Regions from separate parts of the Methyloferula stellata AR4 genome, predicted to be linked through region 2. Evidence: riboswitches for the same ligand, from Rfam matches in the RefSeq annotation. Region 2 holds a riboswitch; the other holds the start of a gene.
What was found. A riboswitch is a leader RNA that binds a small molecule or an ion and turns the genes downstream of it on or off. The one in region 2 is predicted to bind thiamine pyrophosphate.
Positions count from the first base shown of each region.

Region 1: it holds a riboswitch for thiamine pyrophosphate, as region 2 does, so the genes downstream of both, A3OQ_RS0108995 (FAD-dependent oxidoreductase) here and thiC (phosphomethylpyrimidine synthase ThiC) in region 2, are expected to answer to the same signal.

Region 1 is NZ_ARWA01000001.1:1,830,267-1,846,046, reverse strand. Features, by position in the region: gene mtgA (monofunctional biosynthetic peptidoglycan transglycosylase) at 160-816, opposite strand; gene A3OQ_RS0109050 (polyprenyl synthetase family protein) at 989-1,912, shown strand; gene A3OQ_RS0109045 (DUF1345 domain-containing protein) at 1,909-2,622, shown strand; gene A3OQ_RS0109040 (DUF1674 domain-containing protein) at 2,626-2,847, opposite strand; gene A3OQ_RS0109035 (RsmB/NOP family class I SAM-dependent RNA methyltransferase) at 3,249-4,598, shown strand; gene A3OQ_RS0109030 (heparinase II/III family protein) at 4,832-6,517, shown strand; gene A3OQ_RS0109025 (aldehyde dehydrogenase) at 6,633-6,908, shown strand; gene A3OQ_RS0109020 (DUF1398 domain-containing protein) at 6,917-7,318, opposite strand; gene A3OQ_RS21850 (MarR family winged helix-turn-helix transcriptional regulator) at 7,366-7,953, opposite strand; gene A3OQ_RS0109010 (thiamine phosphate synthase) at 7,963-8,571, opposite strand; gene A3OQ_RS0109005 (thiazole synthase) at 8,564-9,400, opposite strand; gene thiS (sulfur carrier protein ThiS) at 9,363-9,560, opposite strand; gene A3OQ_RS0108995 (FAD-dependent oxidoreductase) at 9,529-10,539, opposite strand; TPP riboswitch at 10,755-10,885, opposite strand; gene A3OQ_RS0108990 (SAM-dependent methyltransferase) at 10,915-11,379, opposite strand; gene A3OQ_RS0108985 (class I SAM-dependent methyltransferase) at 11,449-12,102, shown strand; gene A3OQ_RS0108980 (peptide chain release factor 3) at 12,535-14,148, opposite strand; gene A3OQ_RS21845 (protein-glutamate methylesterase/protein-glutamine glutaminase) at 14,488-15,576, opposite strand; gene A3OQ_RS0108970 (hypothetical protein) at 15,734-15,780, opposite strand, start outside.
Region 2 is NZ_ARWA01000001.1:835,181-850,960, forward strand. Features, by position in the region: gene A3OQ_RS0104205 (S9 family peptidase) at 1-118, opposite strand, end outside; gene A3OQ_RS0104210 (hypothetical protein) at 357-764, shown strand; gene fae (formaldehyde-activating enzyme) at 903-1,442, shown strand; gene A3OQ_RS0104220 (multidrug efflux RND transporter permease subunit) at 1,467-4,637, opposite strand; gene A3OQ_RS0104225 (efflux RND transporter periplasmic adaptor subunit) at 4,945-6,123, opposite strand; gene A3OQ_RS0104230 (YgiQ family radical SAM protein) at 6,463-8,409, opposite strand; gene thiC (phosphomethylpyrimidine synthase ThiC) at 9,081-10,919, opposite strand; TPP riboswitch at 10,984-11,081, opposite strand; gene A3OQ_RS0104250 (DUF4167 domain-containing protein) at 11,224-12,222, opposite strand; gene prmC (peptide chain release factor N(5)-glutamine methyltransferase) at 12,709-13,563, opposite strand; gene htpG (molecular chaperone HtpG) at 13,590-15,497, opposite strand.

The DNA.
Region 1 (15,780 bases), 1.0 Mb from region 2:
CGGAGAAAAATGCGCAGATTGTCACCGGGAGCCGGGTGCATACAATGAAATGCACGGCCTGGCTAGTGCGGGATCGCGGAAAAGTAACCCGCCCCACCGCCTTCCTTAAGCATTAAATCCTTGATTTTACAAGTATGATGAGTCGGCAGGGGCGCGACATCACTCCACACATTCAAGCGGCACGCCGCCCTGCTCGACCCGCCGCATGAGGTTGCGGGCCAAAGCCGCATGGCGCCGGTGCGGCTGGCCCGGATCGCGCAGATGTGGGTTTGGCAGCGCGGTTGCGAGCAGCGCCGCCTCCGGCAAAGTCAGGTCATGGGCGCTTTTCTTGAAATAAGACCGGGCGGCGGCCTCGGCGCCGAAAATGCCGTCGCCCCATTCGGCAATGTTCAAATAGACTTCAAGCAGACGCCGCTTCGGCCAAGCTGTGTCGATCGCCAAGGCCAGCGGAATTTCCAGGCCTTTACGGACCACCGATCGCCCAGGCCATAGAAAAAGATTCTTGGCCGTCTGCATCGGGATGGTGGAGGCGCCGCGCGAAGGTCCCCGCTTGCCGGCTTTCTTGATGACCCCGTTCAAGGCGTCCCAGTCGACGCCGTGGTGCAGGCAAAACCGCGCATCCTCGGAAGCAATCACCGCTGCCGCCAAATGAGGTGACATGCGCGAGAGCGGGACGTAAGTCCGTTCGACGGATTTCCCGGTGATCCAGCGCCCGACCATCAAGGTCGAGACCGGCGTGACGAAGCGATAGGCGAGAATCAATGCGCCCACCGCCAAGAGAACCAGCAGCAGAATGCGAAAGAACCAGCGAAAAATGATCACAAGCCCCGCGAGCCCACCCAAATCTCATGCCAAGGCCTGAGCCTTGACCGATCTGGAGCAATCGGGCAAGGCGTCAAAGCAGCGGCGGTTTGCACCCGCCCAAAGCAGACCGCCCGTTTCCTCGGAAGCTGAAGCGGTTCAATGCCAAGGTGAGGCGACAGGGACGATGGCATCAGGTGGCGCGCGTGAATTCGAAGGGCGATTGTCGGACGTCGCGGAGGCGACGGAGAGCATGCTCGACACGCTCCTGTCGGCGAACCCGCTGCCCGGAGAGACATTCCGCCCTGCCCGTTTTCTGCAGGCCATGCGCTATGCGAGCCTTGGCGGCGGCAAAAGGCTGCGGCCATTTCTTCTGATCGAGACCGCACGGCTCTTCGGCGTCGAAGGCAAGGGCGTGGTTCGCGCCGCGGCCGCGCTCGAAATGATCCATTGCTATTCCCTGGTCCATGACGATCTGCCCGCGCTCGATAATGACGATCTGCGGCGCGGCCGGCCGACCACCCATAAAGCTTTTGACGAAGCGACGGCCATTCTCGTCGGCGACGGGCTTTTGACCTATGCCTTCGATGTCACCGCCGATCTCGCGACCCATCCGGACCCGGCGGTTCGCGCCGAACTGGTCTTGGCCTTGGCCCGCGCGGCCGGCATCGGCGGTATGGTCGGCGGCCAGGTGCTCGACCTCGAAGCGGAACAGGCGAAGGAGCCGCATACGGCGGAAGCGGTCATCAGGCTTCAATCCATGAAGACCGGCGCGCTTTTGCATTATGCGGTCAATGCCGGCGCGATCCTCGGCGGCGCCGACGCGGAGGCGAAAGCCGCTCTCTCGCGCTATGGTCAGGCGCTTGGCGCGGCCTTTCAGGTGGCAGACGACATTTTGGATGTCGAGGCCGACGAGGTCGCCCTCGGCAAACGCGCCGGCAAGGATGCCGAGCGCAACAAGGCGACGCTTGTCGCCGCGCTCGGCTTTGAGGCCGCCTGCGAAAGACGCGACAAGATGGCGTCCGAAGCGATTTCCGCGCTGAAAGGCTTAGGACCGCAGGCGGGCATCCTCAAAGAGGCGGCGCATTTCGTCGTGGCGCGCAAAAATTGACCGATCCGTCCGCCGCCGGCCTTGGAGCAAACCTCCATCGGTGGCGCCTTGTCCGTTTGATCCGCGGCCGGCCGCGGCTTTTCATCAGCGTTCTATTTGGATTGGCGGTCGGCCTTTTCACGCCATCGTCGTGGCGCGAAATCACCCGCTGGCTCATTGCCTGGAACGCCTGCACCCTGCTTTATTTCATCTTGACCGGATGGCTTATCGCAACGGCGACGCAGGCCTCGATCCGCTATCGCGCCAAGCTCCAGGACGAAGGCCGTTTCGCCATTCTCATTTTGACGAGCATCGCAGCTTTAAGCTCGATTGGCGCGATCGTCGCGCAGTTGGCGATCGTCAAAGATACGACCGGGCTCTTAAAGGAGCTGCATATCGCATTGGCGGCAACGACGATCCTCAGCGCCTGGTTCTTCATCCATCTGATGTTCGCGCTGCACTATGCGCATGATTATTTCGGTACGGGCACCACGCGATCGGGCGGCCCGGAGCACCGGCGCGGCGGGCTGCATTTTCCCGGCACCGACAATCCGGATTATTTCGATTTCCTCTACTTCTCTTATGTGATCGGCGTCGCGTCGCAGACGGCCGATGTTGAGATCACATCAAAGGGCATGCGCCGGACAGCGCTGACCCATTGCATCCTCGCCTTTTTCTTCAACAGCGCGGTGCTTGCATTGACGATCAATATTGCCGCGGGATTGATCTGATCTTCAAAAATCGCTGACGATGCCTTTGACTTCCCAATCGCCATAACGGGTCGGCTCCGGCCCGTCGCGGCCGCCGATTTCCGTCGCTTTGGCAGCGTCCTTCGAAGAGGCTTCGGCGCGACGCCGGCGTTCCTCCGCTTCGGCCAAAGCGCGACGCGCTTCCGGGCTCAAAGACTTGGACGGGGAAAGAGGCGCATCGCCGCCCGGCGGATCAAGCTTGGGCATAAGTCATTATCCTGACCTGCATATAGGACTTCTATGCCCGAACTCCGGACGAGGAGAACATTCGAGTACCACTTTCGAAAATGTCCTTATACTGTCTGTGTGGTATCGCACAGCGTAAGCGGCACGTTTATGCGATGTTTGCAAGTTGTATACATGACGCCGCGTCCGGCACGCTTGAAGAAGGTGCGAGGCTAGCGGCGGAAGAGAATCCATTTCATAAGGAGCGGTACTTAGGCAGCAAATAAAATTCGAACACTGCAAGACGAAAGCGGTTTCGAAACGATTGAACATATACACTCTAATTGAGATAGCTTGAGGCGCATTTGCGCTGCCGCGTCAAAGCCGGAACCGTAGTTTTGGATTCTTCACAAGGAAAGCCTCGCCCGAAGCATCGCAGCCCGATGGTCTCGGCGGAAACTCAAAGACGCGAGGCGGAACGTCATCCCGGTCTTCTCGCCAGAACCGCAGCCGCGGCGCTTTTGAACGATATCATTACCAATGGTCATGCGCTCGACGAACGGCTTTCGTCGACAGCCGTTCCCAATCGCCTCGCAGGCATCGATGCGCGCGATCGCGCCTTGGTCCGCTCCATCGTCACCGTTTCGCTCCGGCGGCTCGGAACGATCAGGCATGCGATCAACAAGCTGGTGGAGCGCGGCCTGCCGCGTCAGGCGGCACAGATCGAATGGACGCTGATCGTCGCGGCGGCGCAGATCCTCTTTCTGGACGTGCCGGATCATGCGGCGGTCGATCTCGCCGTCCGCATCGTAAGGCTTGAAACGAAGACGGCGCCTTATGCGTCGCTCGTCAACGCCGTCTTGCGCAATATCGCACGCGAACGCGACGCCATTCTTGCCGCCAGCGATCCGCTCGAACAGGATACGCCGCATTGGCTCGCCGCGCGCTGGCGCAAGACCTATGGCGACGCCGCGGCCCAGGCCATCGCCGCGATCAATTGCGAGGAACCGACGCTCGATCTGACCGTCAGGTCGGATATCGAATCCTGGCAACAAAAGCTTGGCGGCGTGGTTTTGCCGACAGGCTCTCTGCGGCTCGAGACCCATGTTCCCATCAGCGAGCTTGAGGGCTTCGACCTCGGACAATGGTGGGTACAGGACGCGGCCGCCGCCCTGCCCGCGCGTCTGCTTCGGGTCAAGCCCGGCACGAAAGTCGCCGATTTCTGCGCGGCGCCCGGCGGCAAGGCGGCGCAACTCGCGGCGCTCGGCGCCGATGTCACCGCGATCGATCGCTCGGCCGAGCGCCTCAAAATGCTGGCGGCTAATTTTGAGCGGCTTCATCTGCGCGCCGAAATGATCGTCGCCGATGTGACCGGTCTCAAGGCCCTGACTTTCGACGCCATATTGATCGACCCGCCCTGCACGGGCACGGGCACGATCCGCCGCCACCCCGACATCGCCTGGATCAAAAAAGCGAGCGACATTACCTCTCTCGCGGCGATGCAGTCGCGTATGCTCGACAAGGCGGCGGAAATGGTGCGGCCCGGCGGGCTGATCGTCTTCTGCACATGTTCGATCGAGCCTGAAGAGGGCGAAATGCAGATCCAGGCTTTCCTGCGCCGCAATCCGGATATGGCGCGCCTGCCGATCGAACCGGACGAAGTTGGGGGTCTGCCGGGCATCCTCAACGAATTCGGCGAAATGCGGACTCTGCCTTCGCATCTTCCCGCCGAAAACCCAAGGCTCGCCGGCCTTGACGGCTTTTTCGCTGCGCGTCTCATTCGACGTGGTTAACAAACCCTATAGGATTTTCGAACATAACTTGCAGCATGATGCGATCGAGGAAATCGTGTCCATGTGTAAGTCGTTGTTTTAGCCAACTTCGTTTCGCGGGGGCGAGCCAGCATTTCGGGACCTCGTTTGAGGATTCCTCGCCAGAAATCAACGCTTGCGGGTATCGGCGTCGCTGCGATGAACGTCGATTTTGAGGAGCTACGGCCCTGAGAGGCGCCGCAATCAAAGATCGGGTGCGCCTGGTCGGCCTCTTCGCAGGCCGAATCGCGAGGCTCGCGCGCCGCGCGGCCACGGCACCTTTGCGTCTTTTCGCCGGAATGACCTTTCATCCGGCGGAGCGGCTTTTGATCGCGCCGCAAGATATTCGCACCGGCGATCCGACCACAGCGAACGACATTTATGCGGGCTATTTCGCCTTCGGCGGCAAGATCGTCAACGCGCATGGGCGCTCGCCCTTCGAAATCGAGCCGGGCTCGCCGGCCTGGGCGCGGGCGCTCGCCGGTTTCGGCTGGCTGCGCCATTTGCGTGCCGCCGATACGGCGCGCGCACGGGACCATGCCCGCGCGCTTGTCGACGATTTTCTTACCCATATGGGCAAGCCCACACCGGACCCCGCCTGGGAGCCGCGCGTCGTCGCGCGCCGGACCTTGGCCTGGCTGTCGCAATCGCCTTTGATCCTCGATGGTGCCGATCGCGCCTTCTATCGGCGATTCATGAAAGGGCTCGGCCGCTCACAAATAGCGCTCGAACATGAGGTCAAGGCCGGGCTCAGCGGCGAGCCTCGCCTGCTTGCCGCGATCACGCTCGCCGAGCTCGGCCTTTGCGCGCAGGCCGCGACGAAATTGCAGAAGAAGGCTACGAGATTGCTGGCCGAAGAACTCGACCGGCAGATCTTGCCGGACGGCGGACATGTCAGCCGCAATCCGCAAGTCTTGATCGATCTTCTGCTCGATCTTCTGCCTCTGCGCCAAGCCTATGCGGCGCGCAATATCGCGGCGCCGCCGCAGCTTCTCAACGCGATCGATCGCATCATGCCGATGCTGCGGCTGTTTCGCCATGGCGACGGCGCGCTCGCGCTTTTCAATGGAATGGGCGTGACCGCGCCGGAGATGCTTGCAACCGTGCTCGCCTATGACGACGCGCGCGTGCAAGCCATCACCAACGCACCCTATTCCGGCTATCAGCGTCTTGAGATGCAAGGCAGCTTGCTGATCGTCGATGCCGGGCCGCCGCCGCCGCAGGATTTTTCCGAACAGGCGCATGCGGGCTGCCTTGCCTTCGAATTTTCATCCGAAGCCCAGCATCTCGTCATCAATTGCGGCGCGCCGGATATTCATCGCGAGGCGGCTCGCCAGGCGGCCCGCATGACGGCGGCGCATTCGACCGTGGTCGTCGACGACACGTCATCTTGCCGCTTCGCCTTTCACTCAAGCCTCGGCCGATGGCTTGGCCATCGTATTCTGTCGGGACCGGATAGGGTCACGGTCGAAAGGAGCACGGTTTCCTCGGCCGCGCGGCTACGGCTTTCCCATAATGGCTATCAACCGCGGTTTGGATTGATCCATGAGCGCGATCTGACGCTGTCGAACGACGGGCGAACGCTCGAAGGCCAAGACCGCCTGCGGCCATCATCGCCTTCAAAACCGCTCGAAAACTACCCCTATTGCCTGCGTTTCCACATTCATCCGAGCGTCCGCCTCAAGCCTTCGTCGGAGCCGCGCGGCATTCTCTTCGAGCTTCCAAACCGGACGCAATGGGTTTTCGAAGCGCCCGGCCGCGACATCAGGATCGCGGAGAGCGTTTTCTTCGCTTCGCCCGACGGGCCGAGGCGCTGCGAACAGATCGTCATTTCGAGCGAAACCGGCCAGAGTCCGGAGATCAATTGGACCCTTCGCAGGCTCGACAAGACGACGCCATGACACAGCCCGCAGGGAGATATTCCAGTGGTTTGGCGATTGATTTATCTGCTAAGAAGGTCAAAACAGGGTCGGCTGCGCGGCCAAGAGCGTCCGAATGAGGGTTAATGTGTCCGAGATGATCGAAGTCGATGAGGCAAACCAGGACGATATGGGCCGCATTGTCGGCTATTACTGCTATGTCGGAACCAAGATTTGGTTCGAGGACGGCAAGGTTCATCGCACCGACGGTCCCGCCGTCATCACTTTGGACGGTATCGATCGCTATTATGTCAACGGCAAAGAAATCACGGTCGACGTTCGCGATTTCCTGATTGCGCATAAATGGAACCCGAAAAAGGGTCTCGACCGACCGGATAAGGTCACGGCCTTTCAAGAAGCCTTCTGCAAGTAAGGCAAGCCTCACTGGACGTGCGGAAACGGCTCGATATGCATTTCGCTTGTCCGCCCGAAATAGACGGCGCGGCGCCCAGCAAGCGACACGAAATAGCCGACGCAACCCGCGGCACCGATCCGTTCACAAAATTCCTTATATGTGATCGCGCGGGTTTGGATCGCCCGGATCGCGGCCTCGACACCGCTCGCGGAGAAATCCTGCGCGGGTGATGCTTCGAGGGCCGGACATGCAACGACGTGAGACGCTCCGTCCGGCATATAATAGGTTTTCTCGGCGCGGCGCAGGTCCGCATGATATTGTTCGACACCGGCCTCCATCAATTTCAACACGACCTGAGGAAAGCTCAACCGGCCCTCGTCCGAACCTCTCGTGCAATCCTCCATGACGTCTTTCACATCCGGGTCCATCATCGTCTCCTGCGGTTTTGAATTGGCGTCCGTTGAACTTTCTACCGTCACGTGATGGGCACCGCCCTCAGCCCATGAAGGCGAACGATGTCCTTCAAGATCGTTTCGACCTTGGCCCTTTCCGCCGGCGTCAGGTGAGCGAAGAAGGCCGCGTCATTCTCATCCGCCAGCACTGCTAGCTGCGGCACGAGCGCTCGTGCGGCCTTCGTGAGCGCCAGACTTTGATATCGGCGATCCATTTGATCCCTGCCTATCTCGATCAAAGCTTTTGCTTCGAGCCGGTCGGCGAGCTTCGAGATGGCGCCGCGCGTCATGCCGATGCCCTCTGCAAGTTCGCTCGGCGCCAAACTCTCCTTCTCATAAAGCTGGCGCAGCACGACCCATTCGGCGACGGTTACGTCGCGCTGCGCGAGCTTGAGACTGAAAGCATGCGAGACATGATTCGACACGAAGCGCAGCCAGTATCCCAAATGCGCCTCCAGAGGAGCGGCCTTTGCTTTGCATCTCATTTGAGCCTCGTAATTTCCAAGGAAACTATCACAAGTAGTTTCCTTGTCAACTGTTATGGCTTTAAACTCCTGAAGTGGGTGTCTCAAAGAACGAGGGCGGCCCATCCTGTTAAGACGGCGGAGCATGCGCTCCGGCTACGTTTTGACAAAAGCGCGCGTCGCCTCGGCCCAGGCCCGCGCGCGGGCCTGGGGATCCGCATTGAGCGTGATGTCGGTTACGACCGCCGCGCTATCGGCGCCGGCTTCGAGTACGCCTTTGGCGCGGTCGAGCGAGATCCCGCCTATGCCGACAAGCGGCAACGATCCGATCTTCTTTCGCCATTCGCCAAGCCGGCCCAAACCTTGCGGCCCAAAAGGCATTTGCTTCAAGATCGTCGGATAGATCGGCCCGAGCGCGATGTAATCCGGCGCCGTTGTAAGCGCGCGGGCAAGTTCGGCCTCGTCATGCGTCGAGACGCCGAGCCGCAGGCCTGCCTTGCGGATCGCCGTCAAATCGGCCGTGTCGAGATCGCCCTGGCCAAGATGGATATAATCGCAGCCGAGATCGATCGCATCTTGCCAATAATCATTGACGATGAGCTGCGCGCCATACTGCGCGCAAAGCGCTTTCGATTTCGCAATCTCGGCGCGCCGTTCTTCGGCGCTCACATCCTTGATGCGCAATTGCACGAGCTTCACGCCGCTTGGCAGCAGCCGCGCGATCCAGCTCGCGCTGTCGACGATCAGATAAAACGGATCAAGCACGCACGGCACCGCCGAAAGGAAGGCCTGCGGTCGGTGTCGAAGGCTCGGCCATGTCGCGCGGCTCCATAGGTCCCGCGAGATAGGCGAGCCGCCCAGCTTCGACGGCGCGCGCAAAGGCGTCCGCCATCATCACCGGATCGCCAGCTTTCGCGATGGCCGTATTCAAGAGCACGGCATCATAGCCAAGCTCCATGGCTTCCGCCGCATGCGACGGCGTGCCGATGCCCGCATCGACGATGAGCGGCACATTCGGAAAATGTGCGCGCAAGGCCTTCAGGCCGAACCTGTTGTTGAGACCACGGCCGGAACCGATCGGCGCGCCCCAGGGCATCAGGACTTCGCAACCGGCGCCGAGCAATTTTTCTGCGACGACGAGATCTTCCGTCGTGTAGGGAAAGACCGAGAAACCGTCGCGCGCGAGAATAGCCGCGGCTTCGACAAGGCCGAAGACGTCGGGCTGCAACGTATCGTCCTCGCCGATGACTTCGAGTTTGACCCAAGCCGTGCCGAAAACCTCGCGCGCCATTTGCGCGGTGGTGACGGCCTCTTTCACGCTGCGGCAGCCGGCCGTATTCGGCAAAACGCGCACGCCGAGATCGCGGATCAAGCCCCAGAAGGAATCGCCCGCGCGGCCGCCGCCCGCCTCGCGGCGCAGCGAGACGGTGACCACCTCGGTCCGTGCGGCTTTGACGGCGGCGGCAAGAATGGCGGGCGACGGATATTGCGCCGTGCCGGCCAAGAGCCGCGACGTCAGGCTGACTCCATAAAGCGAGAGCGGCTTGTCGCTCAATTCAGCCTCCCTGTTTCGGCACGAGAACCTCGACCGCATCCCCGTCTTTGAGAGGCGTCGTCATCCGATCCACCTTGCGGATAAAATTCTGATTGAGCGCCGTCGCAACCATGGCGTCTTCATAGTCGAGCTCATCGAGAAGCGCTGCGAGCGTCGTCGCAGCGACCTCAAGCTCTTTGCCGTTCACGCGGATCTGCATCCATGATCTCCGGAAAATAGGACCCCTTCAACACGACATCCGCCGCGCGGCGCGCGAGCGACGGCGCCGCGAGAAAGCCGTGCCTGTAAAGCCCGTTGACGAAGAGCGTCCGGCCGTCCAGCCGCAGACGCGGCAGGTTGTCGGCGAAAGCCGGCCGCACATTGGCGCCCATTTCGATGATCTCGGCCTCGCCGAAGGCCGGATGAACCGTGCAGACGGCAGACAGCAATTCAAGCGCCGAACGCGCCGTCATCACGCCGCCCTGCCCGCTTTCGATCATGGTCGCGCCGATCATGAAGCGGCCATCGCCGCGCGGCACGATATAGACCGGATAGCGCGGATGCAGAAGGCGCACCGGACGTGCGAAATTTATCTCCTGCGTCTTGAGCACCAGCATTTCGCCGCGAACCCCGCGCAGATCGGTGAGGCGATCGCGGGCATCGAAGCCGCGGCAATCGATGATCCAATCCGCATCGCCCTCGAGCGCATCCGCCTCGGTATTAAAGCGGAAGGTGACATCGGCATGCTCCGCAAGCAGCGATGCAAGCTTCGCCATTGCAACCCGCGGATCGAGATGCGCTTCTTCTGCGAAGAAAAGCGCCGACTCGAACCGGCCTTCGAGATCTGGTTCGAGCGCTGCGACAGCGGCCCCATCACACATCTCATAATGCGAGGTGCGGCGCGAAAAGCGGATGAGGTCGGGTCTATCGCGCGCGGGGGCGACGACAAGGCTGCCATGTATCTGAGCGACAGGCACGTCTTGCGTCCAATAGGTCAGCGCCTCGATGCCATAGGAGACGACAAGCGGCTCGGCGCTTTCGGCCTCGCACCAGGGCGCGATCATGCCGCCGGCAAACCAGGAACAGCCGAGGCCCGGCCCCGCCGCGCGATCGACGATCTCGACCGCGCAGCCGGCGCGGGCAAATTCATAAGCAGTTGTCAGTCCAGCGACACCGGCGCCGATCACGCGGATCTTCATCGTGGGCCTCCAGCGCTTAGCGCCTCATCCTGAGGGGCAAGCCATAGGGCGTTGCGAAGCGACGCCCGTCGCGAGCAACGGGCTATGGCTTGCGTCTCGAAGGAGAGGCGCGGGCAAGCCGCATAGTGCAAGTCGCCATGCCGCCCTCGTCCTTCGAGACGTGCGCTACGCGCACTCCTCAGGATGAGGGCTAGAACTGCTGAATGTGGGGGAAAAAATGCGCTCACAACCATCCCTCCGCCAGTGCAAACTGGATCAGGTTCGAAGGGTCGCCAGGCGCCGGCATGATCGTCATGCCAGCTTGCCAGCCTCTCAGCCCCCTGCCGGGGATCCCCTAGGTCTCAAACTCTAAATAGGCTCCGCAGGCCGCTCCCGTCAAGGAGAGGTCGGTTTTGCCTCACCGAAATGCGGCTTGATGTCGAGAAGCGGCGTCATGTCGAGACAGTCGAGCCCGGTGACGATGAGACAGCCCGGCTCGACGCGCCGCAAGGCGACGATGGACGAGGCGATCGGATTGGGCCGCACGGGAGAGCGCAAAGCAAAGGTTCCAACCGGTTCCTTGCCGGTGGCCGCCTGGATCACAAGGTCGCGCCGCGCTTCGTTCATCCAATAGAGAAGCTGCAATTCAGGCCATTGCTCGATGCCGGTCAGCGCCTGATGCCAGAGCGGATCGACGACGATGCGGCATTCGGGCCCCTGCTCGCGATCACCCTGCCGCGGACAGTCCGTCCGCTTCTGCCAAGGTGTGCGAATATGCCCGATAAAATAGAGCTTTGCGTCGCTCGCGCGGGCCTCCTCAAGGGTTACAGCGATTTCGCCGGGCCGGATCGTTTCATCCATCGTTTTTCCAATCCCCTTTACATTGCAAGCCTAACCCCGGACGATGGCCTTTTACGCCGGGGGCTCGATATGACCTTCGACCGCGCTGCTTTCATCAAAACCAATACGCATCTTGCCCTGGTTCCGCTGCGGCCGGACATCAAGCTTCATCTTGCCGAAGAAGCAACAGGGCTCTGGCAAAAGACGCAGGACGAGCTTCACGCCGTCAACCTGCCGCTGCCTTATTGGGCCTTCGCCTGGCCGGGCGGCCAAGCCTTGGCGCGTTATATTCAAGACCATCAAACCTTGGTCGCGGGCAAACGCGTCCTCGATCTCGGGTCGGGCTCCGGCCTCCTCGCGATAGCCGCGGCCAAGGCGGGCGCCGCTCATGTCGAAGCCAACGATATCGATCCCTTGGCGATGGATGCCATCTCCATGAATGCCGTCGCCAATAGCGCCGATATCCATCTTCTATCTGAAGATGTTGTCGGCTGCGATCAGCATTGGGACGTCGTGCTCGCAGGCGATATCGCCTACGAGCCCGGCATGGCCGAACGCTTCATTCTATGGCTGGAACAGCTCGCCAATAAAGGCACGCGCGTGCTGATCGGCGATCCCGGCCGCACCTATCTCCCGCGCGACAGGCTCCATTCGCTGGCACACTACGAGGTGCCGGTGTCGAAATGCCTGGAAGATTGCGAGACGAAAATGACGGATGTCTGGCGCTTCAAGGACGCGATGTAAGGGGCAACCTTCACCATAAGCGAACAATGATTTCCGTCATGGCCGGGCTTGTCCCGGCCATCCACGCGGTAACGCTTCATCACTGATTTTGTACCAAGCATCAATGTCTCGGCGTGGATGCCCGGCACGGGGCCGGGCATGACGAGGTTGAGCCAATCGGATTTCGCCATTCATCTACAGCGGCCATTTTCGGCGAGGCGGCATCGCTTTTGTCAATGATCGCAACGCAATCAAGTTTACGCAGATTGCGTAAACTTATCTGCGTGCGACCGCCTTCGGCGGCGGCCCGAAGGGCCGTCATTGACTAAAGCGATCCGCTCGCCATGCTCGCCGCCAACAGATGAATGACAAGGATTGAATTGCGAGCTGCGAAATGCAGCGGCGACGCCTCGATCCTTCGAGACGCGCCTTCGGCGCTCCTCAGGACGAGGGCTAGGCCTGCTTCTGATAATCCTTGATGTCGGAAAAGCTGATGTCCGGCCAGCGTTCCTGTTCGTAGCGCAGATCCCAGGCGGATGCCGCCATGAAGACCGGCGCGCCGTCGAGATCCATCGCAATCGATGCCGGATAGGCGCGCGTGAACTTGTCGAGGTCGGCCTGTGTCTTCGCGCTCACCCAGCGGCAGAGCTCGAAACGGCTCGTCTCGAAGGTCACGTCCAACCCATATTCGGCTGAGAGCCGCTCGGCCAGAACATCGAGCTGCAAGGCGCCGACGACACCCACCATCGCGGCCGCGCCATCATTCGGCAGGAAGACCTGCACGACGCCTTCCTCCGCCATCTGGCCAAGCGCCTCGCGGAGCTTCTTCGCCTTCATCGCATCGCCGATCTTGACGCGGCGCAAGATTTCCGGCGCGAAGCTCGGCACGCCGCGAAACACAAGCTCTTCGCCTTCGGTCAGCGTATCGCCGATGCGCAACGTGCCATGGTTCGGAATGCCGACGACATCGCCCGCGTAAGCCTCTTCCGCCAATTGGCGGTCCTGCGCGAAGAAGAATTGCGGCGCATTGAGCGCGATGTTCTTGCCCGTGCGCACGAGCTTCGCCTTCATCCCGCGCGTCAACTTGCCGGAACAGACGCGCATGAAAGCGATACGGTCGCGATGGTTCGGGTCCATATTCGCCTGGATCTTGAAGACGAAGCCCGTCATCTTCGGCTCATGCGCGTCGACATGGCGCGACGCTGCGTCAAGCCCATGCGGCGGCGGCGCGAATTCGGCCAGAGCATCGATCAGATCGCGCACGCCGAAATTGCGCAGCGCGCTGCCGAAAAAGACCGGCGTCAGATGGCCTTCGAGAAAGGCTTGCCGGTCGAAGCGCTTCAGGCCGTCGCGCGCGAGTTCGATCTGATCGCGCACCTCTTTAAAATCCGGCTCGCTCAACAGCCCCTTGATATAGGGATCGTCCGGGCCGCTCACCGCAACCGGCTCGGCGTCGGAATCGAGCCTGCGCACGAGATTGCGGTCAAGATCGTAAGTGCCGGCGAAGGCGCGGCCCTGGCCGAGCGGCCATGTGCGCGGCGCGACATCGAGCGCCAGCGTCTTCTCGATCTCGTCCAGAAGCTCAAAAGGATCGCGCGCCTCGCGATCCAATTTGTTGATGAAGGTCACGATCGGGATATCGCGCAGGCGACACACTTCAAACAGCTTGCGCGTCCGCGCCTCGATGCCCTTCGCCGCATCGATCACCATGATCGCCGAGTCGACCGCCGTCAGCGTGCGATAGGTATCTTCCGAAAAGTCCTCATGGCCCGGCGTGTCGAGGAGATTATAGACGCAGCCGCCATACTCAAAAGTCATGACCGAGGTCACGACCGAGATGCCGCGCTCACGCTCGATGCCCATCCAGTCGGAGCGGGTCTGGCGGCGATTAGCCTTGGCGCGCACCTCGCCCGCGAGCTGGATCGCGCCGCCGAAGAGCAGCAGCTTTTCGGTGAGGGTCGTCTTGCCCGCGTCAGGGTGCGAGATGATGGCAAAGGTGCGGCGCCGGCCGACGGGGTCGTTGGCCGGGATTTTGACGAAATCGGTGACGGGTTCTTGGGCGTTCATAGGGGGTTAGGTCGCCCTTGGGGAAGCGGATGTCAACTCTCTTAGCGCAGCTTATAACCTTAGGGACCTTTGATTGAGGCTTTTAGGACGGGGGCGCCAGCGATTTAGCGGTTACGCCCAGATCAGATGCAAGCTGAAGAGCCTGCCTCGGTGACATCCCAATGTGAATCACGACCGTTTTCTTTCTATCGGATTCATTTCGGGCAACCTGAACTCTTAGAAGCACGCAGACTCTTACGATGTGAGACGCGCGCGTCCTGATGCCCGTGAATTTCGTGACTTTGCCGCTATCCTTTCCAGCGACAGAATGACGTAGGAGGCATTAAGGGGTCGTATGGCCTAAAGAACAGTACAGTTCTCACTCAGACCAACGTGGCCCACCGAGGTGCTGGAAGCGAGGATTTCCGCCGCGATGGCGTCGAGGCCGACTTGCTTTTCGACGGCGCCCATTTCAGCTGCGACTTTGGGCATGCCATAGATTATGCAGGTTTTCTCGTCTTGGCCGATTGTGCTCCCGCCCATATGACGAATGCTCAGGAGTCCAGCCGCTCCGTCGCGGCCCATGCCTGTGAGAATGACGCCTATGGACTTTCGTCCCGCGGATTTTGCGACTGAATGAAACAAGACATCGACCGATGGATGATGACCATTGACGGCATCCGTGTGGCTCAACTGACAACGCAGCCGATCAGAACCAACCACCTCAAGATGCGTCTCTCCACCGGGTGCGAGATAGATTTGTCCAGGCCTCAGCAGGGCGCCTTCGGTCGCTTCCGAGACGCGCGGAGAACACAGCTTGTTCAACCGGTCTGCGAAGCTCTTCGTGAAGCCCGCAGGCATGTGTTGGGTGATGACCGTCGGCGGACAATTTTCAGGAAACTCGGATAAAATGGTCAGTAAAGCTTCGACACCGCCGGTTGAGGAACCAATTGCGATTATGGAATCCGTGAATTTGTAACGGGAGCCGGACGGCGCCTTGACTATGCGTTTTGGATACGCGTCTGAAGGCTGCAGGCGCGACATCGCAGCGATTTTTATTTTTTTCGTGAGCTCGCTGAAAGCATCCGCGTCACGTGACGTCGGTTTTGCGATACAATCTATGGCACCTAACTCGAGCGCTCTGATCGCCATGGCCGCACCGTGATAGGTCAGGCTGGAAATCATGACCACTGGAGTCGGCCGCAGCCTCATCAGCTTTTCGAGAAATTCGAGACCGTTCATATCAGGCATCTCGACGTCGAGCGTAACGACATCGGGATCGAGCGATTTTATCGCCGCGCGCGCCTCGGCCGCATTCGCTGCATGGCCCACCACTTCAATGTCGCGGTCTTCCGACAGTCGTCGCGAAATGATTTTTCGCATGAGCGCTGAATCGTCGACGACGACAACGCGTATGGGTTTTGGCCAAGCATCAATCGCGTGCATCATAAATCGCCTAAGGGTAAAATTGATTATTAAATGCCTTTTACAAAGCCAAACGTGTAGGTGGCCCATTGCGATCGACAGCTAACGTCGCCGCATGTTGACTTGGATGGTGGATCAACCGAAGTGGTCTGGACCAAACATCCAGATTTATTTTGGAAGTTCATGCATCTGAAAATTTAATGTCGTCGGAGAACTCACACGTAGGGA
Region 2 (15,780 bases):
GCCAGTAAAGATCGTCGTGATCCACGGTCAGAACCGAAAGCCCAATCGCGGCCTCGGTCATGAGTTTGGTGGTGACAGGGGAAATCCAGGTGCCATAGGGCGCGGTGGTTTTGGTCATGGCGCTTCCATAGAACATTTGCGCGTTAGAGCGGGATAGGAAAACTGTGCATCGGTCTTCCGAGCGCAATCACGTTTACGCAGATTGCGCGGGCTTATCTGCGCTATCCCGCTCTAAATTATCTGATGTCCAGACGGCACGAAATATGCTTGAATCGGACCATTGTCGGCCGGATGACTTGGGCGCCGGTAACTGAGAGATCCTAAGCGCTCCCGCCTCACTGCAAGGGAGCGCCCCTATGGGCTTTCGTGCGCCTGGCTCTGCCTATGTTTCGGGCATGGGCACCAGCGAAAAAAGAATTATCCGGAGTCGCGCGGCCAAGGTCGGCGAACTTTCCTATAATCTCTGCCATGAGACCTCGTTCAAGCTGATGGACGATCTGCAAAGCGGCGGCTTCGCGGCGCAAATGCTGCGCTGTAGCGGCCTCAAGACAGATGCGCCGGATGCCGACGACCGCTGGATTCAACTGGCGCCGCAATCGCTCTGGACGCATTTCGTCGTGCGAATCGGCGAAGATGTCATCGACCTGACACGCCGCCAATTCTTTCCGCGCAGCGGCTTTCCCTTCGTCCAATCCTATCGCGCCTTCGAGGCCGAATGGACGAGCGTCATCGTCCCGGAACTGCGCTCCTATATGATGGTCTGACCGGCCGTCTCGCGAAACACGCTTCAAAACGCCGCTCTTGGTCTTTGTTCGCTCGCATTTTCGGGCGCAACACCGGCCTCCACTTTTGCTGAAAATGCTCTAAGAAGCCCTTGTCGAAAGCAAAGGCAAGGATGAGTCATGAGTGAGATTTGGTTGCGGACCGGCGAGGCGACGGTTCTGGCGGCGGAAGGGCAATATACCGACGCCATGCCGGAAGTGATGATCGGCAGCATCAAAGGGCCGGTGGGCAATGCTTTCGCCGGCATGGCCGGACAGGTCGCCGGTCATCCGCGCATGTTCGTCGTGCGCGACTGCAATCAGATGGTGCGCCCGGCAACCATGATGACCACCAAGATGACGGTGAAGTCGGGCGATTTCGTCGATCTTCTCGGCGGTATCGTGCAGGCGGCGACGGGCGATGCCATTTTGGATTGCGTCATCGAAGGCATTCTGCCGAAAGATCAGATCGACGAGCTTTGCATGATCGTCATGATCTGGCTCGATCCGCGCTGCGCCACGGATGAAAATCTCGACAGACGCGATCTCTATCGCACCAATTACGAGGCGACGAAGCTCGCGATCTCACGCGCGATGAAGGGAGAACCTTCGATCGACGAACTGATCGCCAACCGCAAGAGCGTGCAGCATTATGCGCTTGAAGGGGTGTTGGAAGCCTAACGGGTTCGAACATACCTTTTTGGCTTAGGCCGAGGCCGTCTCGGCCGGTGCCGGTGGCCCGTATTGCTCAGGCGTGCGCGTATCTTTCGCCTGCTGCCGTTCCGACCTCGGCCCAAACAGCTTCTGCACGGTGACGAAAAAAACAGGTATCAGCAGCAATCCCAAAATCACGACCGCCATCATGCCGCCCATGACTCCGGTACCTAGCGCTTGCTGGCTCTTGCCGCCGGCGCCCGAGGCGATGACCATAGGCAGAACGCCGCAAACGAAGGCGAGGCCCGTCATCACGATGGGGCGGAAGCGCAACCGGCACGCCGTCATCGTTGCTTCGGTCAAGGAATAACCCCGCGCGCGCAGCTCCTTGGCGAATTCGATGATGAGAATGGCGTCCTTGGCGGCAAGACCGATGATCGTGATGAGCCCAACAGTGAAATAAACTCCGTTCGGCATGCCGCGCAGGCTGGTCGCCAAGACCGCGCCTGCGATGCCGAGCGGCACGGTAAGCAAGACGGCGATCGGAATCGTCCAGCTTTCGTAGAGCGCTGCGAGGCACAAGAACACGACGACGACTGACAGGCCGAGCAGGAAGGGCGCCATGGAACCTGCGAGTTTTTCCTGCAGCGATTGGCCGGTCCATTCATAGCCGAAGCCGCGCGGCAAGCGGCCGGTGAGGCGTTCCATCTCGGCGATGGCATCGCCGCTGGTGTAGCCCGGCGCCGCCTCGCCGCTGATGCGGACGGAGGGATAATAATTGAAGCCGACCATCTGCGTCGGGCCTTGCGACCAGGCGATGCTCGCAAAGGACGAAAACGGCACGAGCTGGCCGCGCGCATTCTTGACATTATAGCCAAGGATATCGTCCGCGTTCATGCGGCTGCCAGCGTCGCTTTGCACGATCACGCGCTGCATGCGGCCGTGATTGGGAAAGTCGTTCACATAGGCTGAGCCGAGATTGGTCGAGATCGTATTGTTGATGGCTTCGAAGGTCACGCCGAAGGCCGAGGCCTTCTCGCGGTCTATGACGAGTTCGACTTGCGGCGCCTGGGGCAGGCCCTCGATATAGACGTTTTGAAGCACCGGACTGGCTTCCGCCGTAGCGACGAGCGTATTGGCGGCCTGTATCAAGGCGTCATAGCCTTTCTGGCCGCGATCCTGCAGCCGGAAGCTGAAGCCGCTCGAATTGCCGAGATTGTCGATCGGCGGCGGCTGCAGCGCCGAGATCTTGGCGTCGCGAATGCCCGACAAAGTCGAATTGATATCGTCAACGATCGCCGCGGCCGAGTCCTTCGAACCGCGCTCGCTCCAATCCTTCAGCGTGATGAAGGCTTGCGCCGTATTGAGGCCTTGCCCGTTGAAGCTGAAGCCGGTGAGGAAGGTGACGTCCTTGATTCCCGGCCGTTCGGCCAGATACTTCTCGACCTTCTGGATCGCCGCCTCGGTGCGGCTGAAGGCGGAGTCAGACGGCGTCTGTACGTCGGTCGTGATGAAGCCCTGATCGTCGATCGGCAGAAAGCCCGCCGGCAGACGCATGAAGGCGAAGCCGAGACCCACGACCAGAATGGCATAAATCAGCATGAGACGCGGAACGCGGGTCAAGGACCAACTGACGAGCCCGACATAGCGATCGCGTATCTTGTCGAGCCCGTAATTGAACCAGCCGAAAGCACCGCGGCGCGTGAGGGCATGTCCGGCCTCCACCGGCTTCAATAGGGTTGCGCAGAGTGCCGGCGTCAGGGTCAGAGCCATAAGCGCCGAGAAGCCGATGGCCGAGATCATCGTCACCGAGAACTGGCGATAGATGATGCCGACCGATCCGGGAAAGAAAGCCATGGGCACGAAGACGGCGAGCAGCACGACCGTAATGCCGATGATGGCACTGGTGATCTGCGACATGGCCTTGCGCGTCGCCTCTTTCGGCGACAGGCCTTCCGAGGCCATGATGCGCTCGACATTTTCGACGACGACGATCGCATCGTCGACGAGTATGCCGATCGCGAGCACCATGGCGAACATGGTCAGCATATTGATGGAATAGCCGACGAGGAGAAGCGTCGCGCAGGTGCCGAGCAGAGCCACAGGCACCACGATCGTCGGAATGATCGTGTAGCGGATGTTCTGTAGGAACAGGAACATCACGACGAAGACAAGGGCGACGGCCTCGAGCAGGGTGTGAAGCACCTTCTCGATCGAGGCTTCCACGACCGGCGTGATGTCATAGGGAATTTCATAGGTAATAGTGTCGGGAAAGAAGCGTGAAAGCTCCTGCATCTTGGCTTTCACGGCATTTGCGGTCGCCAGCGCATTGCCGCCGGGCGCGAGCAGCACGGAGAGGCCCGCTGTCGGCTGCCCGTTGAGCCGCGTTGTGAACTGATAGCCCATGCCGCCGATTTCGATGCGGGCGACATCGCTCACCCGCACGGTCGAACCGTCCGGATTGGCGCGCAACACGATCTGGCCGAATTCCTCGGGCGAGGCCAGTTGCCCTTTGACCACGACGAGCGCCGAGACGCGCTGCTCTGCCGTGCTCGGCTCGGCGCCGATGCTGCCGGAGGCGACCTGCGCGTTCTGCGCTTCAATGGCTTTCGTCACATCATCCGCGGTGAGGCCATAGCCGACGAGTTTACCGGGATCGACCCAGATGCGCAGGGACCGCTCGGTCGAAAAAAGCGTCGCCCGCCCGACGCCGGGAATGCGTCTGATCTCGCCGAGGACGTTGCGGACCATGAAATCGCCGAGGCCGACCTCGTTGAGGCTGCCGTCCGTTGAACGCAAGGTCACGATCTGCAGCACGGCAGCCGAGGCTTCTTCGACGAGTATGCCTTGCTGAATCACGGCGCGCGGCAAACGCGCTTCGATCCGCTTGATCCGATTCTGCACATCGACCGAGGCCAGGCCGATATCGGTGCCGGGCTTGAAATTCGCAGTGATGTCGACTTGCCCGAGCGAGTCGCTGGTCGATTCGAAATTCAAAATACCGGAGGCGCCGTTCAGCTCTTCTTCGATCAGGCGTGTGACGCTGTTGTAGAGATTTTGCGGGGTCGCGCCCGGATAGCTCGTGCTGATCGAGATCGACGGCGGTGCGATGATCGGGTATTGCGCGACCGGCAGAAGCGGAATGGCGATCGCGCCGATCAATGAGATCAGAAGCGCGATCACGGTCGCGAAAATTGGCCTGTCGATAAAGAAGCTCGGCATTTAATCCTCTGGTATCCAGGCCTGGGACCTAGTGTCATCTAAGGGCGTCATGCGCGGACTTGATCCGCGCATCCAGGCACAACACTGTCCCGTGATGCCTGGATGGCCGGGTCAAGCCCGGCCATGACGCCGTTGAAAGTTCGTCGCCTTAATTCAAAAAGGTCTTTCCAACCCTCGATCTTTCGAGACGTTTGCATTTCAAGTCGTGCTTGAGCGACTTGAAACATTACGAATGCCTATTTCGGGCAGGCCCGAAATGGGTACAAGCGCCTCAGGATGAGGGTTGGATCGAGCGGAGAACGGACGCCTAGCCTTTGTTGCCTTGCGGGCGTGAATCCGCTTCGGTCCAAGGCTTCGGATCGACACGGTCGCCCGGTGTGAATTTCTGGAATCCATCGACGACGACGCGTTCGCCGGGTTTGAGCCCGTCGAGAACCAGCCATTGTCCATCCTGAATGGAACCGGTGCGAATCCGCCGCAGCGACGTCGTGCCGTCCGCCGCGACGACGAAGACTTTCGCGGTGCCGCCCGCGTCGCGTTGAACGGCCTGCTGCGGGATCGCGATCGCATCGCTGTCTATGCCCTGCTCGATGCGGACGCGCACATACATGCCGGGCAGAAGCTCGCGTTTCGGATTGGCGAATTCGCCGCGCAAAGTCACCTGGCCGGTCTCGGCATCCACCTTGGCCTCGGAAAAGAGAAGTTTGCCGGGCAGCGAATAAGCGGTTCCATCGTCGAAGATGAGACGCACCTTGGCCACATCCGCGGCGATCCGCTCGAGATCGCCTCGCTCAAGCGCGTGACGCATCTTGTTGAGATCGCCGACGGATTGCGTGAAATCCGCATAGATCGGATCGAGCTGCTGGATCTTGGCGAGACTGGAGGTGTCGTTTTGAACGACAAGTGCGCCTTCGCTGACAATGGCGGCGCCGATGCGTCCGCCGATCGGTGCGCGGATCGTCGTATAATCGAGGTTTAATTTCGCACGGTCGACATCGGCCTTACGGGCGGCGGTATCGGCTTCGGCTTCGCGCATGGTCGCGACCGCTTTTTCCTGTTCGGCCTTGGAGGCAATGCGCTGGGCTGCCAGCGTCGCGACGCGCTGCTCGTGTTGTTTGGCGAGTTCGAGACTCGCCTCGGCTTTCGCGAGCGCGGCTTCGCTCGCCCGCAGCTCGATTTCGAAAGGCCTGCGATCGATCTGATAGAGCGCCTCGTTGGCTTTGACGTCGCTGCCCTGATGAAACAGGCGCTCGGTCAGGATGCCCGAAACGCGCGGCCGGACATCGGCGACGCGCATGGAGGCGATCCGGCCGGGCAATTCGTGGGTGATGGTGCGCGCGTGCTCCTGGACCGTGACGATTCCGACTTCGGGGGCTTTCTTCTCTTCCGAGGCGGCGGCGGGGCCGGGCTCATTGCAGCCGGACAAAAGGAAAGACAGGCCCAGCAGCGCGGCCGCGGGCACCAGTTTTAAGTAAAATTTAAGCATTTGCCCTCTGAGCAGAAAATCGCACCAGTGATGAAGTTGTTCATCCACCATTCATGTTCAAGACGGGTGCGCTCTAAACTGGGCATTAGTTTGATGGGGAAAGCTGCGCCGTGCAGGTTGGCGCGTTAATTCTTGGTAAGGTTGGGAAATCGGTCTGGAGCGAAGCCGGCGCTATCGCCAGACATCAGCGCCTGGATGGTAGCGTCCCCGGGCCGGGATGCGAAGCTTCGCCTCCTCCACCGCTTTCTTGGGCGCGCAGATTTCCTCGAACTTTTCAGCTTCGATCGCAAAAAATTTCGCGGTAGTCGGGTGAGCGGACGATAGGCGCGGCGGATGACTCTAGATCACGCCTTTTGTCAAAAACGTCTGAGCTTTGTGTTTGCGGCCTAGGCGCCGCCCTTCACCGCCGCTTGCCCCGGTGCCTGCCGGTTGCGAGGCGGGAATGAGCTGATGCTTGCCCGGTCCGATGAGATCGGCGCGCCCCATCTGTTTCAGAGCGTCGCGCAGCAGCGGCCAATTTTCCGGGTCATGATAGCGCAAGAACGCCTTGTGCAATCGGCGCTGCCGCAGGCCTTTGACCACTTCGACCGGTTCCGATGCGCCGCGCCGCACCGGCCGCAAAGGATTGACGGAGGAATGATACATCGCCGCCGAAAGCGACATCGGCGACGGCAGGAATGTCTGAACCTGATCGGCGCGATATTTATTGCGCTTCAGCCACAGAGCAAGGTTCATCATATCCGCGTCCGTCGTGCCCGGATGTGCCGCGATGAAATAAGGAATGAGGAAATATTTCTTATCGGCCGCTTGCACGGCCTGCTCGAAAATCTGCTTGAAGCGATCATAGGTGCCGATGCCCGGCTTCAGCATCTTCGAGAGCGGCCCCTCCTCGGTATGTTCGGGCGCGATCTTCAGATAGCCGCCGACGTGATGGGCTACGAGCTCGCGGATATAGGCCGGGCTCTTGATGGCGAGATCATAGCGCACGCCTGAGGCGACCATCACCTTCTTGACGCCCGGCACTTGCCGCGCGGCGCGATAAAGCTCGATGAGCTTGTCGTGGCTCGTATCGAGGTTCTTGCAAATGTCGGGATAGACGCAGGCCGGACGCCGGCAGAGCGCTTCGGTCTCTTTGTCTTTGCAGGCCATGCGATACATATTGGCGGTCGGCCCGCCTATATCGGAAATGATGCCGGTGAAACCCTTCGTCTTGTCGCGCACCGCCGCGATCTCTTTGACGATAGAGTCCTGCGAACGGCTCTGGATGATGCGGCCTTCATGTTCGGTGATCGAACAGAAAGAGCAGCCGCCGAAACATCCACGCATGATGGTGACCGAGAATTTGATCATCTCCCAGGCGGGGATCTTCGCTTCGCCATAGGCCGGATGCGGCGCACGCGCATAAGGCAGATCGTAAACGGCATCCATCTCCGGCGTCGTCAGCGGCACCGGCGGTGGCGTCAGCCAAAGCTCGCGCGTCCCATGCCGTTGCACCAGCGCCCGCGCATTGCCTGGGTTGCTCTCACGGTGCAGCGTGCGCGAGGCGCGGGCATAGGCTTCAGGATCGCGTTCGACCTGCTCGAAGGACGGCAGGCGGATGACGGTCGTCTCGCCGTTGATCCGTGGGCTCTCTTCCGCCTCGTCGTCGAGGTCATCGGCCTTGAGTTCGATAAAGCCCTCCGGTACCGCGTCCTTCATGAGAACCGCGCCGCGTATATCATCGAGCTGTGCGGGCACGGCACCTTTGGCCTTGGCAAAACGATGCGCGACCTCGACGACGGCGCGCTCGGCATTGCCGTAGAGCAGGATATCGGCCTTGGCATCGAGCAGGATCGAGCGGCGGACCTTGTCTGACCAATAATCGTAATGCGCGATCCGGCGCAGCGAGGATTCGATGCCGCCGAGCACGATTGCGCAATCGCGATAGGCCTCGCGGCAGCGCTGCGCATAGACGATGGTGGCCCGGTCCGGCCGTTTGCCGCCTTCGCCTTCGGGGCTATAGCTGTCGTCGTGGCGCAGCCGCCGGTCCGACGTATAGCGATTGACCATGGAATCCATATTGCCGCCGGTGACGCCGAAGAACAGCACCGGCCGGCCCAAGGCCTTGAACGGCTCGGCGCTTTGCCAATCCGGCTGCGCGATAATGCCGACGCGAAAGCCTTGCGCCTCGAGCAGCCGGCCAACCAAGGCCATGCCGAAGCTTGGATGATCGATATAAGCGTCGCCGGTGACGAGGATGATGTCGCAGGCGTCCCAGCCGAGCGCGTCCATTTCGGCACGGCTCATCGGCAGGAACGGCGCCGTGCCGAACCGGTGCGCCCAATATTTGCGATAGGAGAAAAGGGGTTTCGCGTCGCTCACGGCGGAGGATTAGCGCATTTCGGGAGAAACGTCATGCGCGGACTTGAGGCCGCTGCTGAGCTTAATGTTGAACCCGAATCTCGCCGCGTCATGGCCGGGCTTGTCCCGGCCATCCACGTGATGGGCCCTCTGCCATCTTGCAATCATGCAGCTGTGTTTCGTGGATGGCCGGGACAAGCCCGGCCATGACGGCGTGTGGCGAGCAAACCCGATCAGATTTCGCCATTCATCCAACGGCGGATATTTTCGGCGAGACGGATGCGCTTTTGTCAATGATCGCTTTGCGACCTCCTTCGGCGGCGGCCCAAAGGGCCGTCATTGACGAAAGCGATCCGCTCGCCATGCTTGCCGCCAAGAGATGAATGGCATCGTGTGATGTTAGGCACACGGTCTAAAGCCCTCGATGCTTCGAGACGCACGCTGCACGTGCTCCTCAGCATGAGGGTTTTGGGAACTTGCGAACTTAAACAAAACAACCCCTCATCCTGAGGAGCGCTCCGTTAGGAGCGCGTCTCGAAGGATGGGCAACGTACATATCACCCTCGTCCTTCGAGACGGTCGCTATCACGACCTCCTCAGGATGAGGGTGATTGGCCTCACACGTAAAGCTTGCCGCCCTTTTCCAAAAATTCCGCGCTCTTCTCCGCCATGCCTTTTTCCGCCTCATCGGCTTCCATGGCTTTGGCCTCGTCGCGGAGATCCTGGCTAATCCGCATCGAGCAGAATTGCGGTCCGCACATCGAACAGAAATGCGCGGTCTTATGCGCGTCCTTCGGCAGCGTTTCGTCGTGGAAATGCTGCGCGGTTTCCGGGTCGAGGCCGAGATTGAACTGATCCTGCCAGCGGAAGTCGAAGCGCGCGCGTGAGACCGCATCGTCCCTGATTTGCGCCGCCGGATGGCCCTTGGCGAGATCGCCCGCATGCGCCGCGATGCGATAGGTGATGACGCCGACTTTCACATCGTCACGGTCGGGCAGGCCCAAATGTTCCTTCGGCGTCACATAGCAGAGCATGGCGCAGCCGAACCAGCCGATCATGGCGGCGCCAATGCCGGACGTGATGTGATCGTAGCCGGGCGCGATATCGGTCGTCAGCGGCCCGAGCGTATAGAAGGGCGCCTCGTCGCATTCCTTCAGCTGCTTTTCCATATTGATCTTGATCTTGTGCATCGGCACATGGCCGGGACCTTCGATCATCACCTGACAGCCCTTTTTCCAGGCGATCTTGGTGAGCTCGCCGAGCGTTTCGAGTTCGGCGAATTGCGCGCGGTCATTGGCGTCGGCGATCGAGCCCGGACGCAATCCGTCGCCGAGCGAGAAGGACACGTCATAGGCTTGCATAATGTCGCAAATATCTTCGAAATGCTCGTAGAGGAAGCTTTCGCGATGATGCGCGAGGCACCAGCGCGCCATGATCGAACCGCCGCGCGAGACGATGCCGGTGGTGCGCTTGGCGGTCAGCGGCACATAGGCCAACCGCACGCCCGCATGGATGGTGAAATAATCGACGCCCTGTTCGGCCTGTTCGATCAGCGTGTCGCGGAAGACTTCCCATGAGAGCTTGGTCGCGTCGCCATCGACCTTTTCGAGTGCCTGATAGATCGGCACGGTGCCGATCGGCACCGGCGCATTGCGCAGGATCCAGTCGCGAATGTTATGGATATTGCGGCCTGTGGAGAGATCCATAACGGTATCTGCTCCCCATCTAATGCTCCAGACCATCTTCTCGACCTCTTCGGCGACCGAGGAGGTCACGGCCGAATTGCCGATATTGGCATTCACCTTCACCAGGAAATTGCGGCCGATGATCATCGGCTCCAGCTCGGGGTGATTGATATTGGCGGGGATGATCGCGCGGCCGCGGGCGATCTCGTCGCGCACGAATTCAGGCGTGACGAAAGCCGGAATCGAGGCGCCGAAATGTTCGCCGTCGGCGAGACGTGTCTGCGCGCCTTCGACCATCTGCTCGCGGCCGAGATTTTCACGATGCGCGACGAAGATCATCTCTTCGGTGATGATGCCAGCCTTGGCGAATTCATATTGGGTGACGGGATGGCCCGGCGTGCCGCGGCGCGGCGAGGTCGCTGCCGGGCAGGGCGGCACGAGCTTGTCGGCTGAAACCGAGCCATTGTCCTCAGGCTTCACGGCGCGGCCCACGTAAGTTTCCAAGCCCCCGCGCTTCGCGAGCCAGGGCGCGCGAATGCGCGGCAGGCCGGCGGCGAGATCGATATGGGCATCTTCTTCCGAATAGGGTCCAGACGCATCATAGACGCGCACGGGAGGTTCGTTGGCCGACGGATCGAGGGCGATCTCGCGGAAGGGCACCAGAATATCGTCGCGGCCTTCGGCGCGATGATAGATCTTGCGCGAGCCGGGCAGAGGGCCGGTCGTGACGCTTTGCGGAACGAGCGTTTCGGGTTTGGGCTGAATATTCATGTCGCTGCGTCCTCCGCTTGATTTTCTTGAAGGAGGCCGGCGCTATGGAGAAGACGGATTTGCGCTCATCGCAAATGGCCGGTCCCTGCGCTGGCATTATCCAGGTTCAGGTTCGATGGGTGTGATCTCAGCCGCCGTTCAGCAGCACCCCAGGGCATAGGGAACATAGAGCGCAATCGCCCGCGCGGCAAGCCGTGGATTTGGAGGCCTGGCTGAGCAGCAGCGGTGGGCTCATCAAAAGGGCGGCAACAAAAAAGCGGGACCGAAGTCCCGCTTTTGAATGTGGAGCCTAGAGGCGGTGAGATTACTCGCCGACAGGATCGCTCGCATTGGTGGCTTCGCCGCGAAAATCCTCGCTCGGACCCTCGGCCTTACGGCGGCGGCGGCGCGGGCGCAGAAGAAAGGAATCGGCTTCCCGTTCGACTTCCGGCTGCATCATGGTGCGCGGCAGGCCCTCGTCGCCGGCGCCTTCCATATGGACCTCGGGCTGCAGACGGACCGGCGCAGTGATGAAGGCAGGCAAGCCCGCTTCATTGTCAGGAACCATGGGGCGCGGCTCGCGATATTCGCGCCGTCCGCGCGAACCATTGCCGCGCGAGTCCTGATCGCGGTTCTGACCTTGCCGCTCCTGATAGGGCTGCCTGTCCTGGTAGCTGCGCTCTTGATTGCGGTCTTGGTAGGTCCGCTCCTGATTGCGATCCTGGCCTTGGAAGCCGCGGTCCTGATTGCGATCTTGATTACGGTCCTGACCCTGAAAATTCCGGTCTTGGCGCGGCGCGCGGTCTTGACGTTCAGGCCGCTCGTAATTTTGCCGGCCATTATTATGGCTGCTGCCGTTGCCATTATTGTTGTAATAGGGCCGCTCCTGATAGGGCTGGGCCTCGTTGGTCGGCGGCTGCTGGGCGTAGGGTTGCTGCGTCGCCGCCGCGGGGGCAAAGCGTTCCGGCGGGGACGCGAAACGATCCGGCAGGCCGCCGAAATCGTCGTCATCATCGTCTTCGTCGGTCTCGGCTTCGCCGGGCTGGCGTTGATAGCCGAAGGCCGCTTGCTGTTGAGCTTGCTGCGCCGCTGCGATCAGCCGGAAATAATGCTCGGCGTGCTGGAGGTAGCTTTCGGCCATCACGGGATCGCCGGAAGATTGGGCATCGCGGGCGAGCTGAAGATATTTTTCGCCGACGTGATGGGCTGTGCCACGGATTTTGACGTCAGGACCGTTTGATTCGTAGGACCGCGTCAATGGGTTCGGCGCCTTGCGGTTGTTGCTACGCCCGCCGCGCATACGCTTGTTCTGACCTGGTCTCATTGATGTTCCTTGAGTGGCAATATAAGCCGCAATCCCCACATCGCCTTACCGGCATGTTGGTCCAGCCATTGATGAACCGTCTGAATGCGAAGACGCTTGCGGATATGGCTCTCCGGCCTAGCAAGAATTCCGCGCACGAACAGCCGTGGCTTAGTCCTTAACCCTCGATTGCCTTGGGGTCTCAGAGTTCGGGAAAATCACCTCGACAACGCTGTGCCATATCGTCTTGCGGAGATGGAAATCGCTCAATCCGTCATGAGCCCTGGCAAATCAGACGGAGACGATCTCAACACCTTGCCGTGCCATAACATCAGCAGCGAAAGGTAATTCTTGGCGTGGACCCTAATCGTTTTCGGCACAAACGCCAAGTGGTTTCATGGGCGTGGTTCAGAATTATATTTGATGCTCCGGCCCTGTGGCGAAATTGTCACGCTCACGCTGGCTGCAAGGGATTCTATCCTGAGGATTGCGCAAGATTTTATAGTTTCAGGCCCCGATTTCAAGACCCGCCAAGACGACGCGTTCCCGCCCAGCTAAATCGCGCCTCCTGCCAGTTGGTTCCAGTCCATAGGAGCGCAGAATCGATTCGACTCCGCTCAACTGATCCGCCCCGAGTTCGAAGGCCAGAATGCCGCGCGGCGCCAGATGCGGCGCGACGGCCGACGCTATGGCGCCATAGGCCGCAAGCCCATCCGGGCCGCCGTCGAGCGCAAGATGCGGATCGTAGAGTCTGACTTCGGGATCAAGCCCGGCAATCTCTCCAGCTCTTATATAGGGTGGATTGGAGACAATTACATCGAAGCGTCCGGAGATTGGCGCCAGCCAATGGCCGGCGAGGATGAAAGCGCGGTTGGACAGACCCAAGGCGCTGAGATTTCGCCGCGCGACGGCACAAGCCGCTGGCGAGAGATCCACGCCAAAACCGATGGCCTGCGGAAGCCGGCCGAGCAGCGCGCCAAGAATAGCACCCGACCCCGTGCCGAGATCGAGAAGCCGCAAAGCTTCATTTGCGCGGGGCCCAAGTGCCGCGAGAACCGCTTCGACCAGTGTTTCGGTGTCGGGCCTCGGATCGAGGACGGCCGGATCCACGGCATAGGTTTCGCCGAAAAACTCGCGTTGCGCCAAAATGCGCGACACGGGCTCGCGCGCGAGTCGCCGGCCGGCAAAAGCCGCAAGGCGGGAGGCGGGTTCGCCCAGCGGCAGATCCGGGTCGCGCAAAAGCCCGGCATGATCGATGCCGAGCGCGGCGCAAATGAGCACGCGGGCATCAAGCGCCGCGCTGTCGAGGCCTGCCTCGGTAAAGGCCTCGACCAAAGCGCGTTGGGCTTTTGCCCGGCTCATATTCCCATCGAGGGCGAGCGGCGCGCTCACGCCGCGGGTTGGCCTGCCGCCTTCACGAGAATACGCGTCAGGCGGTCGGCGAATTTCGGCGCATCGGCCGGCTTCTCGCCTTCCATCAGCCGGGCTTCGTCGAAAAGCAGCCAGACGATATCGGCGAAAGCCTGTTTGTCTTGACCGCCGACATGGGCCGCGAGCGCGGTCAGCAATGGATGCGATGGATTGACTTCGAGGACAGGTTTCGAAATGCCGTTCGCATGGCCATGTTGCGCCAGCATCTGCTCGAGCCGCCGGTCGAGACCGGTTTCGGATGCGATGAGGCAGGCGGGACTTTCCGACAGGCGGTCGGACGCCCGCACGTCCTCGACGACATCGGCGAGTTCCTGCTTCATCAGAGCAAAGAGGCTCGCAAGTCCGGCGGAAGTCGCCTCGCTCGCAGGCAGCGGCGCGCCTTCCTTCAACGGAATGCTCTTGATGTCGGCGACGCCTTGCGACACGGATTTAAACGGCTTGCCGTCGAAGCCCGCGGCGGTGCCGACCCAAAAGGCATCGACCGGATCGGGCAACAGCAAAACCTCGATGCCGCGGGCGCGGAATCCTTCAAGTTGCGGGCTCGATGCAAGCCGCTTCAGATCATCGCCGAGAAGATAATAGATGGCGGTCTGGTTTTCCTTCAGGCCCGCGACATAATCGGCGAGCGTGCGCTTGCCCTCGGGAAAAGCGGAGGTCGGAAAGCGTGCGAGCTTGAACAGCGTGTCGCGACGCTCGGGGTCTTCGTAAAGACCTTCCTTCAGGACGCTGCTGAAATGCTCCCAGATCTTGTCGAAGGCGGCCGCGTCGGTTTCGGCCAATTTGGTCAATTCCTGCAGGACGCGATTGGTGACGCCCTTCTTGATCGCCGCGAAAAGCGGGCTTTCCTGGATCATTTCGCGTGAGAGATTGAGCGGCAGATCGGCCGTATCGACGACGAGGCTGACGAAGCGCAGCCATCTCGGCATGATATCGGCGTCGGGTGCGATCAGAACATGGCGCACATAGAGTTTCGAATGGCCTTTGCGGGCGGGATCGAAGAGGTCGAAAGGCTGGCTGCCCGGCACGAAGGCGAGCACCGTATATTCGTAGCGCCCCTCCGCGCGCCAATGCAGCGTCAGCGCCGGCTCATCGAATTGGCCCGAGATGCTGTGATAGAGCTCCTCATATTGCTCTTGCGTGATGTTGCTTTTGGGCTTTTCCCAAAGCGCGCCGCCCTCGCTCAGGACCTTCGGCTCGGCGCCGGGCGAAGCGATCAGCTCGATTTGAATGGCAAGCGCGCTTGAATGTTCGCGTACGATCCGCTCGATGCGGTAGTCTTCGAGATAGTCCTTCGATCCCTCGTTGAGCGTCAGGATCACCCGCGTGCCCCGCGACGGTGCCTGGTCGAGCGCCAGCGGCGCGATGGAAAACGTGCCCTTGCCGTCCGAACTCCAGACGTGAGCCTCATCGGAACCGGCGCGGCGCGATTCGACATCGACATGCTCTGCCACCATGAAGGCGGCATAAAAGCCGATGCCGAACTGGCCGATCAATTCGGCCCCGACGGGCTGGCCCTCGGCGCTTTCGGCATTGAGCTTGTCGAGAAAGGCGCGGGTGCCCGAGCGGGCGATCGTGCCAAGCGAATCAGATAGTTCCTCGGCGGACATGCCGATCCCATTGTCCTCGACGCTGAGCTTTCCAGCCTCCTTGTCGATGGTGATCTTGACGCTGAATGGCGCTTCCCCCGCCATGAGCGCGGGATTGGACAGGGCCTCGTAGCGCAATTTCTCGCAGGCATCGGCTGCGTTTGAGAGAAGTTCGCGCAGGAAAATATCGCGGTCCGAATAGACCGAATGAACCATTAAATAGAGAAGTCTGGCGACATCCGCCTGAAACGCATGCGATTGAGCTTCGACCTCAGACATATTGCTCCCCTGTCACCCTTGAACCGGACTTCTATAGTGGCTCTTGCGCCGCGCCGCGCGCCAAAAAGTCCTAAGCCTAGAACAGGTGACGTTCAGGTAGAAACATTTGGCGCGTCATGCGCGGACTTGATCCGCGCATCCAGGCACGACTCACTACCCGAGCGCCTGGATGGCCGGGTCAAGCCCGGCCATGACGCAACTGAAAGTCCGGCGCTCTAGCTGTTGGCGCTCATATCGCCGCACTCAGCGAAAGATTCAAGAAGGCTCGCCAAGGAGTCGGGAA